Regions from separate parts of the Lactiplantibacillus brownii genome, predicted to be linked through region 1. Evidence: predicted binding sites of a transcription regulator. Region 1 holds the regulator's gene; the other holds the start of a gene.
What was found. Region 1 encodes LexA, which represses DNA repair genes until DNA is damaged. Its sites were predicted from a motif close to CNAACANNTGTTNG; they were not measured.
Positions count from the first base shown of each region.

Region 2: RA086_RS01315 (ATP-dependent DNA helicase) is a predicted target of LexA. The motif match lies at 6,264-6,277, and genes of this name have one in related genera.

Region 1 covers NZ_JAVCWF010000001.1:1,675,386-1,683,490, reverse strand. The annotation lists gene RA086_RS07820 (hydroxymethylglutaryl-CoA synthase) at 1-521, shown strand, start outside; gene RA086_RS07815 (hypothetical protein) at 609-1,226, opposite strand; gene RA086_RS07810 (DNA alkylation repair protein) at 1,324-1,959, shown strand; gene lexA (transcriptional repressor LexA) at 2,000-2,629, opposite strand; gene RA086_RS07800 (DUF896 domain-containing protein) at 2,762-3,025, shown strand; gene RA086_RS07795 (YneF family protein) at 3,122-3,358, shown strand; gene RA086_RS07790 (lysophospholipid acyltransferase family protein) at 3,378-4,013, opposite strand; gene RA086_RS07785 (tRNA1(Val) (adenine(37)-N6)-methyltransferase) at 4,123-4,875, shown strand; gene RA086_RS07780 (GIY-YIG nuclease family protein) at 4,865-5,155, shown strand; gene RA086_RS07775 (D-2-hydroxyacid dehydrogenase) at 5,222-6,220, shown strand; gene RA086_RS07770 (ABC transporter ATP-binding protein) at 6,470-8,105, shown strand, end outside.
Region 2 covers NZ_JAVCWF010000001.1:315,623-323,727, forward strand. The annotation lists gene apf (aggregation-promoting factor) at 433-1,011, opposite strand; gene RA086_RS01300 (glycine cleavage system protein H) at 1,432-1,806, opposite strand; gene RA086_RS01305 (sce7725 family protein) at 2,228-3,145, opposite strand; gene RA086_RS01310 (hypothetical protein) at 3,142-3,858, opposite strand; gene RA086_RS01315 (ATP-dependent DNA helicase) at 3,848-6,226, opposite strand; gene RA086_RS01320 (hypothetical protein) at 6,405-6,764, opposite strand; gene RA086_RS01325 (acetate/propionate family kinase) at 6,974-8,105, shown strand, end outside.

The sequences.
Region 1 (8,105 bases):
TGGCACAAACCAGTACGACTATTGCCAATTTTAAAGCATTAGTTTTTCATTTGCCCTATACAAAAATGGGTTTGAAGGCGTTGCGGAGCGTTCTACCGTTAGCAACTCCCACGCAGCAACAAGCTTTATTAGCGCACTTTGACTGTGCACGATCACTTAATCGCAAAGTCGGTAACTTATATACGGGTTCATTATATTTAAGCTTGTTGTCATTGCTACTCACCGATGCAAAGCTGCAACCTGGCGATTTAATTGGCTTATTCAGCTATGGCTCAGGCGCAGAGGGAGAATTCTACACGGGTCATTTGCAACCTGGCTATCAGCGTGGCTTGGACTTGGGATTACCACAACGACTAGCCAATCGCCGGCGTGTCAGTGTTCCTGAGTATGAAGCTTTATTTGAGGCCCAATTAAAGTTAGATCCCGCAGATCAAGCGATTGCGTTTCAGGATGATCCGCATCGGTTTGTCCTAACAGGCCAAATCAATGAGCAACGTCAATATTTAGATCAATGGGCGTAAACTAGGTCTTATGGCAAAAGACGTTTGCATATTAGCTGTAAATGTAAAAAAAAAGCGAGTCTGGATTTCATACCAGACTCGTTTGTGTTATTTAAAGTTGTTGGTCACGACTTCGCCATCTTTGACACTTAGCAAGGTCGTATCCGTTGTACCGGGTTCAAGAAGTCGAACCGTGTAGCCCTTGGTCAAATGCTTTTGTACTGATTTGGAAAGTGAACTGTAATTTTCGGTAATAGTAGCAATTGCTTTTTCATTTTTCGATGGATATTGTTTGACCGTCTTTAAAGATTTGACATACTTTTTAGACGTTGGTGTAATGGTAAAAGTTTTTGTTTGACGGTCCAAACTGACTGTACCTAAAGACTCGTAGTTTGTCTTGAGTTGCTTTAAAATACTGTCTTCCTTTAACTTGGTCGTTGCAGCCGCTTTTGTTTGGTCGGCTTCATTGAAGACCACTTGTGATGAGCCAATCTTAGCAGTTTTGCTCTTACTGCTGCTACTGCTCGTGGCGGTAGCAGTTTTGGCCGTATGAGTTTGATTATAGGGCCAGTAAGGTAGCTTGATAATGGCAAAGACAGTGACCAGCGCACTTAATGTGGCAACCGCCGCGAGAAACTTCCAACCGCCGCCATCTTGACGTGCAGATAAGACTGAGAAAAAGGCGAGTAAAAAAACAAGTAAGCCAATAATGGCTACGAATAACATGTGACCAACTCCTGATATTTAAATTAGTGTAATCATTATACCATTGAACTATTAGCTGACGAGTCTAAATTTTGAAAAATTCAGAGGAGACTTTCAATTGCCATCATTATTTTTACCTAGCCATCCAGAAAATCAAGCCGCCATGGCAGCCTATATGCGTGATAAATTCGACTTTCTAGGCGTCAAAGCCACGGAACGACGAATTTTGACGAGACCTGTAATTCAAGCTAGTAAAAAACTGGACTTGGTTGAATTGCAAAGCTGGCTGACTTTTTACTATGGTCAACCGGTACGTGAATACCAGTATGTTGCGATTGATCTCGCGCAGGCTAACGTCAAACGATTGTCCCCAGAACTTGCAGCTTGGTGCCGCGACCAGATCTCTGTGAAAGCGTGGTGGGATAGCGTTGATGCCTGGCGTAAAGTCATGACGTTGTATTTGGTCCATCAAGATACCTTGACGACCCAAGGAACTGAATTTATTATGACTGACAAAATGTGGCTGCAACGTGTCGGGATTACCTTACAGTTAAGTCTAAAAGACCAAACAAATCAAACATTTCTCGCTACAGCAATTGAGGCTCAGCAAGACAATCCAGAATTTTTTATTCAAAAGGCGATTGGCTGGGCGTTACGGGACTATAGCAAAACGGCGCCTGGCTGGGTTGCTAACTTTATTAATCAGCATGATCTGTCAAAACTGGCTGTTCGTGAGGGCAGTAAATACTTGTAAATTAAAAGCAACCGTCATGTGGCAGACGATTGCTTTTTAATTAATAGAGCATGTCACGATAGAGGCCAACAACTTTGCCTAAAACAGAGACATTGTTTAAAATAATTGGCGCCATGGTGTCGTTTTCTGGTTGAAGTCGATAATGGTCAGCTTCCTTGAAGAAACGTTTGCAGGTTGCTTCATTTTCATCAGTCATGGCGATAATGATATCACCATTGTCCGCTGCACTTTGTCGGCGAACAATGACTTGATCACCATTCAAGATACCGATGTTGATCATACTTTCACCACGAATGGTCAGCATGAACAAGTCACCACCAAAGGTCTCCAAATCCTTAGGAATCGGGAAGTAATCCGTGGCTTCTTGAACCGCCAAAATGGGTTGACCAGCGGCAACTGTTCCTAAAATCGGAATCTGATGAGGCGTGGTTTCTACGCCTAAAATCTCATAGCCAGCGGGCGTTACTTCGATTGCGCGGGGCTTGGTAGGGTCTTTTTGGATGAGCCCTTTTTTCTCTAAACGTGAAATGTGACCGTGAACGGTAGAAGTTGAAGATAAGTCAACAGCTTCGCCAATCTCACGGACGGTCGGCGGATAACCTTTTTCATTGACACGTTCATAAATGAAACGAAGAACGGCCATTTGTTTGCTTTCAGATGTTTTACTCATCTCGGCACCTCATTTTATTTTTTCTTTTAGTTGTTAAAAACATTGTAGCATAGGTCTTTCACGCTTTCAAACAAATGTTCGGTTGACAAATACTTTTAATTGATTTAAGGTCAAAAATCGAGTATTCTATTCATGCTTTTGAAAGGAGTGAGTGTATTGATTTCAAAAGAATTAATCGGCCGAATCAATGAATTGGCACGTAAAGCCAAGGCAGAAGGGCTGACCGAGTTGGAAGAACTCGAACGCAAAGAATTACGCCAAAAGTATTTAAAACAATTTCGGGCCGGTTTTCGGCAACAAGTAGAAATGTTACAAGTGTACGATAAAAGTGGCCAAGAAGTTACGCCAGAAAAAGTCCGTCAAGTGCAACGGGACCGCGGCTTACGTGATGATTAGCGCTTACAAGGAAAATTTGTCAATCACAAATTTTCCTTTTCTTTTACAAGTAATTTGTGTAGACTAGTTTATTGAAGACTGTAATAAGGGAGGGGAATGACTGTGTCTACTGGTATTTGGATCTTAATCGTGCTGATCGGCGTGTTAGTCGGTCTTACCGGTGGTTTCTTTGGTGCTCGTCACTACATGCAAAACTACTTGAAGCAAAATCCACCAATTAGTGAAGAAATGTTGCGCAGCATGATGATGCAAATGGGTCAACGCCCATCCGAAAAGAAATTGCATCAAATGTTAAACTCCATGAAAGCTGCTTCTAAAAACGACAGTAAGTAATGCTAATAAAAAACACGCCTTAGTTGGCGTGTTTTTTTTCGGCTGGGTCGACGTAGTGAAAATTAGGATCGATTTGACGATCTAAATCATCAAACGCCGCCAACATTTTCGTTTCAATCTGTTTTTGACCAGCATCATCAAGTTTCAACTTTCGATCAACAGCAATCGGGTCACCGAAACGGACGGTAATTCGTTGCCGACTAAAAAGACGTTTGAAAGTTAATGGTCCTTGATAGACGGTTGGCACTAAAGGCACACCAGCCATTTTGGCAATGACGGTCGCGCCACCCTTCAGTTCTTGCGAATGTCGTGTTCCGGAGGGAAACATGATCAAGGACAACTTGCCACGTCGCAAAAATTTAACTGGCGTTTTGATGGCAGAAGGCCCCGGATGTTTTCGATCAACAGGAAAAGCGTTGGCATGCAACAAAATAAAGCGTAAAACTGGATTTTTGAACAGTTCTTCTTTGGCCATAAAGCTGAATTGCATCGGGCTACCCGCTAAGGCATAGAGCAAGGGGTCAAACCACGTGCGATGTGGGCCAACGAGAATGTAAGCACCTTGAGGTAATTTTTCGCGTCCTTGATAGTGTGGGCGACCGTTAATGATCGTGATGATGACCCGTACTAGTCCGCGCATGAAAGAGTAGAACATCGCAAACTTCCTTTCGATAATTGACTGCCATCAGTATGACGAAAAATTAGGCATTCTGCAAGTATATTATGATATGCTGATAATGAGTTTTAATGAAAGCAGGGAATTCATGACTACGGTAGCGTTGAAGGCCGATGAACGAATCGACCAGTTATATAGTAAAACAATTCAAATCATTCAAAGCCCGACCGTCTTTTCTTTCTCATTAGATGCGGTTTTATTAGGGGCATTCGCGCAAGTCCCAAAAGCCGCCAAGACACGAACTGTCGATCTTTGTGCAGGCAATGGGGCGGTCGGCCTGTTTGTGAGTTCAACCACACGTGGGCATATCACGGAAGTTGAACTGCAACCGCGGTTAGCGGATATGGCGCAGCGAAGCATCCAATTAAATGATTTGGACGATCAACTTTCAGTACTAAATGTTGATCTACTGACTGTCACAGAAACTATTCCGAAAGATTCAGTTGATGTGGTGTTATGCAATCCGCCTTATTTTAAGGACCAACCGGCCAGCCAAAAAAATCCTAATCCCCATTTAGCCATTGCCCGGCACGAAATCACCGCTAACTTAGCTCAGATTATGGCAGTGACGAGCGATTTACTGAAAATGAATGGTAAGGCCTATTTTGTCCATCGCCCGGAGCGGCTAGATGACTTATTTAGGACTATGGCGCAACATCGTTTAGCCCCCAAACGACTCCGCTTTGTGCATCCCAAGGCTGATCGTGAAGCCAACATGGTTTTAATTGAAATGATCAAGGATGGTAAACCAAATGGGGTGCGGGTGTTACCGCCAGTGATCGTCTATCAAGCGGATGGCAGTTATGGAGAAGAGGTGCACCAACTACTTTATGGCAACTAAACCGTATTATTTTTATGTGTTGCTATGCGCAGATAACACCTTATATGGTGGCTTTACGGATGACCTTGAACGGCGCTTAGCCACACATAACGCCGGCAAGGGGGCCAAATACACACGGCCTCGCAAACGCCGACCACTGAAAATGATCTATCACGAGACTTTTGATAATAAATCTGCGGCGTTGAAAGCCGAATATGCGTTTAAGCATCAACCACGAACAGCGAAGTTACAGTATTTGGCTGCGCACGATGTAAAAATTTTGCAACCTTTTCATAAATAGTCATTCTTTTTCTGACATTTACTGTTATAATATTTAATGTATCAATATATAGGAGGAATTTTTGTAATGAAAATTATTGCTTATGCTGTACGTGATGACGAACGTCCATTCTTCAAGACATGGATGGAAAAGCATCCCGATGTTGAAGTTAAGTTAGTTTCAGAACTACTTGACGAAAAAACTGCCGAATTGGCTAAAGGTTTTGACGGTGCCGATGTATACCAACAAAAGGATTACACCGCTGCTGTTTTGAACAAGTTGGCTGACGAAGGTGTTAAGAACATCTCACTTCGTAACGTTGGTGTCGACAATGTTGACGTCCCAACTGTTAAAGAACGTGGGTTGAAGATTTCTAACGTACCTGCATACTCACCAAATGCGATTGCTGAATTATCAGTAACCCAATTGATGCAATTGTTACGTCAAACCCCATTGTTCAACAAGAAGTTGGCTAAACAAGACTTCCGTTGGGCACCAAACATCAGTAAAGAATTAAACACTATGACCGTTGGTGTCGTTGGTACTGGTCGTATTGGCCGTGCTGCTATCGATATCTTCAAAGGTTTTGGTGCAAAGGTTATCGGTTACGATGTTTATCGTAATGCTGAACTTGAAAAGACTGGCATGTACGTTGATACTTTGGACGAATTATTCGCTCAATCAGACGTTATCACCTTACATGTTCCTGCATTGAAGGATAACTATCACATGTTAAATGCTGATGCCTTCAGCAAGATGAAAGATGGCGCCTACATCTTGAACTTTGCCCGTGGGACACTCGTTGATTCAGAAGACTTGATCAAGGCTTTAGACAGTGGCAAAGTTGCCGGTGCCGCCCTTGACACTTATGAATACGAAACTAAGATCTTTAACAAGGATCTTGAAGGTCAAACGATTGATGATAAGGTCTTCATGAACTTATTCAACCGCGACAACGTTTTGATTACACCACATACTGCGTTCTATACTGAACCAGCTGTTCATAACATGGTGCATATCTCAATGGACAACAACAAACAATTCATCGAAACTGGTAAAGCTGATACGCAAGTTAAGTTTGACTAATTTCTCCTGAATAAAGGAAGCACTCATCTTCGGATGGGTGTTTTTTTGTCTCAAAAAAATGATTCAACGAGACGATTGACGTCTGCCGAAACCTCCTAACAAATGGCGGCTGGTTGGTAACAAGGGATTGTTTGATTTTTGAAAATCATTTTTAAAATATTAATGATGTAAAATAGTTATATTTTATTTGTGAAACCGGCTACTTTCGGGTACGCTTAGGATAGTTGATTTAGAGGGAGGAATTGGAGAATGAAAGTGTTGATGCCTTATTTTAAACGGTATCACGTGGATGTCACCATTGCGATGTTGTCCGTGATAGTGTTAGTGTTTGCCACCTTATGGCAGCCACGATTGTTACAGGTGGTGATGACGGCCATTATCAAGGATGATCAACAAACGGTTTTTCGTGAAGGCATTTTGTTGCTTGGATTAGCGGTGTTGGGCATTATCGGTGGGGTCGTTAATACGATCTACTCGGCACGCGTGGCTTTAGGGGTCGCAACGGATTTACGATCAGATTTATATGCAAAAATTCAATTCTTTGCCTATGCCGACGTTGAAAAGTTTTCGGCGTCTAACTTGGTCGTGCGAATGACTAATGATGTCAACCAAGTCCAACAGATCGTCATGGCAGGTTTTCAACAGATCACGCGGATTCCATTACTGTTTCTGGGTGCTTTCATTCTGGCGATTGTGACCATGCCAGAGCAGTGGTGGGTCATTATCGTGATGATGGCAATCATTTTGCTTGCGACCTGGATTGCGGTACAACACATGACTAAGTATTTTGCTGAAACGCAGCAAGATATTGAGAACGTTAATACCGTAACGCGGGAAAATTTGATGGGGATTCGCGTTGTTAAATCGTTTGTTCAAGAACCAAACGAAATCAAAAAGTTCTCGCACGCGTCAGATCAGTTGACAGCCGTGACGGCTAAAATTGGGTACTGGTTTTCAATCCTGATGCCAATCTTCTTTTTGACGGCGAACTTAGCGGTGGGGATGGCCGTCTATTTGGTTGGTCAAAACATTACGACACATCCAAGCTATCTCGCAGCAATCACCAGCTTCATTTCTTATTTAATGCAGATTTTGTATGCCGTGATCAATGGTGGCTTTTTAATGACCTTTGCGTCGCGGGCCGTTATCTCAATTGGCCGAATCAGTGAAGTCCTAGAGACGCAACCTAGCATGACTTATGTTGCAAGCGAAACGGAGTCACCCTTGGCCGGTGATATCAGCTTTGACCACGTGACTTTCACGTATCCGGGGGATGATCAGCCAACCTTAAAGGACGTCAGCTTTAACGTTGCGGCTGGTGCAATGCTTGGTATTGTGGGTGCGACGGGCTCTGGCAAAACAACGCTGGCACAACTGATTGCCCGCCTGTATGATCCCGATAGTGGTCAAGTGAAAATCGGCGGGGTCGATGTTCGTCAGATTCCAGAAAAGGCACTTCGGGCAACCGTTGCCTACGTTTTACAACGTTCGACACTCTTTTCAGGCACGATTTCTGGTAATTTGAAGCAAGTTCGACCAGACGCACAAGCGAGCCATATGCGTTGGGCAGCCAACGTGGCTCAAGCTTCGGAATTTATTGAACGGTTGCCACAAACTTATGATGCACCTGTTGAAGAGCGGTCGCAAAACTTTTCAGGTGGTCAAAAGCAACGCCTCGCAATTACACGTGGGGTGATTGCTGATCCTGAGATCCTGATTTTAGACGATGCGACTTCGGCATTAGATGCGCGCTCGGAAAAATTAGTTCAAGAGGCCATGGACCGTGATTTGACTTCGACGACGACTGTGGTAATTGCCGAAAAGATTGCGTCGATCATCCGTGCAGACCAAATCTTAGTCTTGGATGGTGGCCGAATTAGCGGGA
Region 2 (8,105 bases), 1.4 Mb from region 1:
CAGGAGGTTACGTTTTTACCCCAATCTTGTAATATAAGCCGATTTTTGTAATGAATTGTAATATTTAGTGCCTCTTTTGGGATAAAAATGTGATAAAACCGTGAATTTGCCGCAAAATGGCTGACTAAGCACCGAATGTTAGTGATGATTGTTAAATAGGATTAGGGAGATTCAACCGAAAAAAAGATTGTTGAACCCTTAAATTAAAAGCCACAAGATTAATTATATTTAAGTTATAGTACAACTGTTAACTAATTTTGAGATTTCCAGGAAAACGATTTGATCATGTGTTGATAAAAACTAGGTCGACTTGTCATGCTAAATCGAAAAGTGACCATACTATAGTAGTTTTTGTAAATTCCGGTTTGTTTCCGAAAGCACAAAAAAACAGATCACCGAATAGGCAATCTGTTGAATGAGTTTAATTTTAGTTTAGTACCAGCCGTTTGAGATCCAATGAGCCTTAGCAGCTGACCATGAACCGTAACGTGAAGAAACATAACTGTCAGCAACACGTTCTTGGTTGGCAGCGGAATAGTCGCCACCTAAGTAAGAAGCACTTAATTGATACTTACCAATGTATTGGCCGTTGGTTGCGCTGTATGAGCCACCAGATTCTTTGTTAGCAATCCAAGCTTTAGCTGAACTATCTGAACCGTTGTTACTATAGTTAGAAGTTGTGGTTGCAGCTTGAGTTTGAGTCTTAGCAGCTGGTGCGCTGTAGCTTTGAGTTGTTTGGCTTGATTGAGTCGTCGTTGTAGTAGTTGATTGAGTTGTCGCAGTATTGCTAGTCCCATTAACTTCAAGTTGTTGACCAACAAAAATCAAGTTAACATTCTTTAATTGGTTAGCTTTTTCAATTGCTGAAATAGTTGTGTTGTTTTCGTTGGCAATAGCTGAAACTGTGTCGCCGGCCTTAACCGTGATCGTGGCTGCTTGGGCAGTAGCACCGATAGCAAAAAGACTAGAAGCGGCTGCAGCAGTAGATAATAAAACGTTCTTCATTTTCATAAGTAATGTACACTCCCTATTTTTAGTCCGAATTGCTTGGCCCCTATTGCATTTCCAAGCACCTTAACTAAGCAATAGTATAACCGTTGATTGTAACAAACGAATAGCAATTCTTTTACGAAATTGGGCGCTTCTTGTAATATAAGCCACTTTTTGTAATCTTTTGTAATATACGAAACCTAATTAACGAACATAATTGCTGCTCAGAAAGCGATTACAACCGTACCAATACGCAGCTTACGTCCATTTTGCTTTTCCGTAAATCTAAACTAACCCATTACTACCGGCATTGTGCTTTGGTAGTAATGGGTTAGTAATGACGCTAATTTTAAGTGTCGATGACTAGGCCAGTTTTGAACGGGTCGGTTAAACAAGTTCTCAAAAGTCGTAGTTAGTTACTTTTAGTAATTGATAAAAAGCTTAATCAGCTCTGAGTTTGGAAAGCCAATTATCTTTCTCAATGTTATCAGTGATCAGTTGTGGGTTGTCCGCTAAATCGGTATTCAACTTTTGCACGGTAACACTGAAGGGGGTTGCAAGTTGCTTAGTCATATTGGTGCCAGTAATGGTCAACAAGATTTCGCCAGCTTCGAGGTGCGTATTGAGTGCTGGGTAGTCAATCGCTGTAACGGTTCCCAAGGCTGCTTGAGCATCGGCGGTCAGGCCGAAAACTAATCGTTGACGAGACTTGGTGCGAACCCAGATATCGCCGTAGACCATGGGTGCATGGATGGCTTGATGCTCATCCTGATAATATTGGATCATCGTTTTCCAGACTGATTGATGTTCGGGCATGCGAGTACCTCCTGTAATGGCTCTAAGTATAGCACTAGTGTATTATAGCGTTCATGTTTATTAAAACAATTTGTTAATTGTCCGTCTCCGTGGACCAGCACGTTTGCTGTGAGGCAGACCTGCAGTCAAAGACCGATCTGCAGGGCGCTTTCAAGCCGAAAGCCACGTCTTAAAAGTCGGCCAGACACTAACCTGGGGAAATCGCCCAGCTAAGTATCTCGACACGGCAAATATGCTGGTCCACTCCGACGTTAAATAGCGATTTAACAAAAGAATATTGATGATTCCAGCATCAACGAAAGATCAATTAGTATTAGAATTACTGGTTAGTCCAGACCAACCGGAACGGCAAGCTAGTTGGATACTTATAGATATGGTGGCTACGATGCACTAGCGTTGTAACTTTGAACACAACGATGACTTAGTTGGGACGGGTCAATAGTCGGTGTATGAGTTGAATATGATGCATCAGGGCCAATTTTTTAATGATTCCGAGACCTGGAAATTTGGTGCCAGTTTGGTAGGCCAGTAATTCGGCTAGCGCTGGAGTGGCGTTTAATCCGGTTAGATGTGCCGGTGCCCAGTCGACTAACTTTTGTAAGGCCTCAAAGAATTTTTGCTTTTGCCCACGCATCTGATCGTTGCTATCGGAGACAAAATGATGAAGACGTAGTTGTCCCGAGGCGGTGACATAAATCAGATGTAACGCAATGGCACGTGATGGCATACCCTTGTCGAAATAAACACTGCCGACCACGGAGTAGTCCCCATAGCCTTGCGTCCCAAATGGTGGCGTCACCCAATTAGCGGCGGTGAAAAATTCGTCCGTTAGTTCAGCGTAGTCAGCGACATGGGCGCGAAAAGTGAGTGGATCGGTCAATAAAATGGCGCGATCACCCACGAGTTGTTGTAAGCGGGCTTCATCGGGGATCAACACGCCACTCACACGCTTTAACATGGTGGTGTGTTGATAAGCTTTCAGCAACGGATAGTTGGTTGCCACTAAAAGACTGGTTTGTCCGTGCGTGGTGGTCAAAAAATCCGAACTAAAATCAGCCGCCAAAATGGCACTGGGGTGATAGAATGGTAGCTCATTTAAAGCGGGCAACGGGTACAACTTCGTGTGATTCAAGCCGTAGACACTGACTTGCGGGTTTGCGACGACACTAAATGGCTGTTGCTGATCAATCAAGCATTGAACGGTTTGTTGTAGTTCCTTTGAATCACGAACGGGTTCAATGATCGGGATGATTTTGGGCCCTAATTGCTGTTGCTCGGCCAATGTTTTCAGCGCCAATAGATCATACATACGTCCACGAAAATAAGGATAGTAAGTCATAGGTCATTCTCCAAATGTGGCAACGTCAAAGCTTGGTATTTTTGTTGTAAAGCTTGATATTCTGCATTACGAGCGTCCAATTCAGTTTGCAACGCCGTGATAGCGTCATTTTGGCAGTCATCAATGAAGCGGTCATAAAGATTTTGCTCTGGATCATAGATGTCATACCCAGACTGTGCACGTTTGCGCAATTCCTTGTACAGCTGGTCGTCGGAGTAAAGTTGCAATCCCTTTTTGACGCGCTTAGCTTTATCGACTTCTCGGAATAGTGATGCGATAAAGTGACTGATTAGAGGTTGTTCATCGACTTGTAGCGTTTGATGTTGCGCTTTTTTAGCAACCGTCAAAAAGCCTGGTGCTGATAACGGTCGTGGTGCAAGTGCCATGGCGCGTTCATCAAAGGCACGATAGATCAAGACGCCAATATGAGCCGGAATCTCGTCAGCGACGACTTCGTAAAGCTTTTGCGGCAGAACGAAATAATTATAATTACCAATGAAGGAAAGTTTTGCTTTAGAGTGAAAATCAGCCTTGGTTACTTTGAGTTCGTAACAACGCCAGTCCCGTTGACCGTCGGGGAGTTGCTGATAACTCAGTGTGTCGACGATGCCTTGATCTGCCGGCATGGACACCTCTTCAACAACGTAAGCGCCTTGCTCGAGACAGTATTGATAGAGCGTACTTTCAAGTTGTCGGGTTAATTTAGTCTTCATGATGACTGGCCTCCGTTTGTTGCCAAAAATTGGCGATGGTTGCTTGTAATTGTGGTACTGAGTAGATCGACTGGAAGTAACGCCAATGTGGTGGAAATAGGTCTGTGTAACGCCGACTGGCAAAACGTTGGTCCAGCAGTAAAATAATCCCGGTATCATGGCTACTGCGAATTAAGCGGCCGGCCGCTTGCAAGACGTTGTTCATGCCGGGAAGTTGGTAGGCATAGGCAAAGCCCTGACCATTATCATGATTGTAATAATCACGGATCAAATTAGTTTCTGGATTGATCCCAGGTAAGCCAACGCTGACAATTGCGACGCCAATTAACCGATCCCCGCGTAAGTCGATACCCTCCGAAAAAATACCACCCAAGACGCAGAAACCCACGAGTGTTTTGGCTGGTTTGGCTTGAAATTGGGCCAAGAACGCCTGACGTTCACTGCCAGTCATCCCATTAGCTTGCGTCGTCGTTTGAATCTCTGGATTTGCGAGTTCGAAGGCCGCTTTAATTTGTGTCAAATAACCATATGATGGAAAGAAAATTAAATAATTACCTGTTTTGGCGGTGACTAACGCCTTGAGACTGGCCACGATAGCGGGTTCGCTGTGTGGGCGTTCATGATACGTTGTTTGAACGTATTGGGTGACCAAAATTGCCTGATGCTTAGGTGGGAAGGGTGAGGGCAACTGGTAAGCTAAACTATTTGCTTCACCACCGAGGACGCGCTGATAATAGCTCATTGGTGAGAGGGTCGCTGAAAATAAAACGGCCCCGGCGCCTAACTTCAAGGATCGATCCAAGAAGTCACTGGGATCTAAGCAAAGTTCTTTGACCGTCACATGATGGCCCTCCAGAACGGTCCGAGTTTGGTAGCTGCCATCATATAGGTCACTAATTTTGACGAAAGTTAAACAGTCAAAAAAGTAGTCACGTACCGCGTCTAATAAGGCAGATGGTTGTTGTTTTTGTAGCCACTCGCTGATGAAATCGTTGAAGTTCCGCAACGTCCGGCTGAGCTTCTCGGGTGGTTCTATTGAAAGTTGTTCAGTGACATCGTCGTCGATTAACGTTTGACTGATTCGGCCAAAACTTCGTCGGACCTTTTTAAGCTCGCGTTGAAGATCGTCACTAGGTTGTGACTGATCTGGCTGGGCTAATTTGAGCAAGTGTGCGATTGGGGCATCACTAATGTTGGCGGAATACATATCGCGTGCACGACTGACTAAGTTATGGACTTCATCGACTAAGAAAAAGTTATCACGGTCTTCTTCGCTGAAAAAACGCTGCAAGTAGACCAGTGGATCAAACAGATAATTATAATCACAAATAATGACGTCACAAAAAAGTGAGATGTCTAGCGAGAATTCAAAAGGATCAAGGGTGTGGGCGCGCGCATATTTTTCAATCACTGGCCGCGTTAGCTGGGTTTCGTGTGTCAAAATATCTTTTAAACCGGGTTTTAGCCGATCATAATAGCCAATCATAAAGGGATTCTCTTCTGGCGGCACATCCTGTTCTTCAGGAAAACGAATTTGATCCTTGGCTGTTAGGGTGATGCTCTTGAGCTGCAAGCCATCTTGACTCATTAAGGTGATGGCTTCTTCGGCAACGTGACGAGTGCTTTGTTTGGCGGTTAAATAGAAGATGCGTTCAATTTCATCTTCCCCCATCGCTTTAATTGCTGGAAATAAGGTCGAAATCGTCTTACCCGTCCCAGTGGGTGCTTCGACAAAGAGCCGTTTTTGAAAACGGATGGTTTTGTAAACGGCCGCCGCTAATTCATGTTGCCCCGTCCGATAACTTGGAAAAGGAAAAGGTAGCTCAGCAATTGACGCATTACGTTGTTGGCGTAAGTCAGCCCGTAGCGTGAGCCAATACTCGTATTCGGTGATTAAGTCTTTAAAAAACTGATCTGCTGCCGCACGAGTTAAAACGCGTTGCGTCTTGGTGGTCTTTGCGGCTAAAACTTGAAAGTAAGTGAGTTGGAGGGTGACTTGGTCGAGGTCCGGATGGGTCTGTAAGATCAAGTAGCCATAAACTTGCACTTGGCCCCAGTAAAGGGCACGTGTGTTGTCAGTCAGGTCATCAAAGGCTTGATCAGAAGTTTTGATCTCTTCGATGAGGATACCATCATCGGTTGTTTGGACGCCATCGGCCCGACCAGAAATCAGATAATCCGCGCCATTCATGGTGACGGTCGTTTTTAAGTAAACTTCACTCTGATAAGCTTCAGAGCGGCTACTTTGGAGTTGGCGGTGGATCTTTGCACCAGCTAAAGCCGTATTTTGACTGTTTTTTACTTCGTTGAGGTCACCTTTACGCAAGACGAACTCGACTAGTTGACGAATCCCGATTTTAGTTGGCATGCCGAATTCCTTTCTGAGGTTAGTTATGATTTATTATAAAACAGACGTTCGGTTTTGTCTGCTGAAAACAGGAATTATTCGGCAAAATTGGCGGTATGCTTGTTTTTGAGATAGTTTAGATGAAATTAGGCCAGTAAAAAGGTCATCCGTTTTTCAACTGGATGACCTCAAGTAATTTTTAGAACCATTGACTATGCCGCCGTTTCATCGTGCGCCGCAAGCTGAAGCCGTAACTGATAATGGCCGCGACGATCAAGACTGCCAGGATACTAGCCAACCAAGACTGTTGAGCACTGAAATAAGTGGCATAACCGGCACCCAAACTAATGATGCCAATCATTGGGACGAGAATCTTAAATGGGACGGGATGCAAGTAAACGAGCCCTGCCAACATCAAGACGAGTGCGGTAACCGTTGCTTCAATGCCTAAGCGTGAACCGAAACTAATGATGAGGGCCACAATTAGTAGACCTAACCCTAAGACCAACAACAACGTGGCAAACAAATTGCTGAGTGTCCAGACAAATGTTTTTTTCATAATGAGCACCTCGCTTTCACTACCTTAATTATAGTCTAAACAGGGCTAACCACATGCACAATATGCATACCAGTTAAGCAAAATGGAACTTAAATTAAGTTAATTTTCAGACAATTTGCGGTCTTTTTCAACGAGTCCTTGAAAGCGTATTCAATATTAGTTACACTTACAGTATGCACACTTGATGATGGATGGAGGAAATGGACATAATGGCAAAAGTATTAGCAATTAACGCGGGTAGTTCAACTTTAAAATGGAAGCTATTTAGCTTACCAGAAGAAACGGTGATCGCCTCAGGAATGGTTGACCGGTTGGGCTTACCAAACGCTGTGTTTGTTTTGAAAAAGGCGGATGGCGACAAATATTCGGAAACACACGATGAAATCAATGCTCAGGAAGCGGCGGCAATGGTGCTGACACGCTTGAAGAGTGACGGTATCGTGGACCATTTGACAGAAATTACTGGGATTGGTCATCGTATCGTGGCTGGGGGCGAAGATTTCCAAGATTCAGTGGTCATCACCCCAACGACTTTGAAACAAATTAAAGATTTATCAGAGTATGCGCCGTTACATAATCCAACGCAAGCTTATTATATTGAAGTGTTCCAGCAATTATTACCTAAAGCTGTTCAGGTAGCTGTTTTCGACACGTCATTATATGCGACGATGCCAGAAGTCAATTATCTCTACAGTATTCCATATGATTATTACAAACAGTTTGGTGCTCGGAAATATGGGGCACACGGGACCAGCCATCGTTACGTGGCACAGCGTACGGCCGAATTGTTAAACAAACCTTTGGATGAGTTGAAGTTAATCACGTTACACCTTGGTTCCGGCGCTTCTATCACGGCCTTTGACCATGGGAAGGCGATTGATACTTCGATGGGATTCACCCCATTAGCTGGGATTACGATGAGTACGCGTTCCGGTGATATCGATGCGTCGATGATTCCGTTTTTGATGCGACATCTTGGTATTTCAGACGTGCAAGACTTCATCGACATCCTAAATAATAAGTCGGGTCTGCTAGGAATTTCTGGTGTTTCACCTGATATGCGGGACTTAGATAACGCGGCTAATAACGATCATAATCATCGTGCCGAGTTAGCGTTGGAAATCTTTGCGAGTCGAGTTATCAAATATATTGGGAGTTACATTGCCGAAATGAACGGCTTGGATGCGCTTGTCTTCACGGCTGGCGTTGGTGAAAATTCAGTGGCGATGCGTTCACGAATTTTAAATCAATTAGGCTACTTCGGCATCACGATTGATGAAGAGAAGAACAAGTGTCATGGGGTTGAGCAAGTCATTAGTAAACCAGACGAGCCAGTCACCG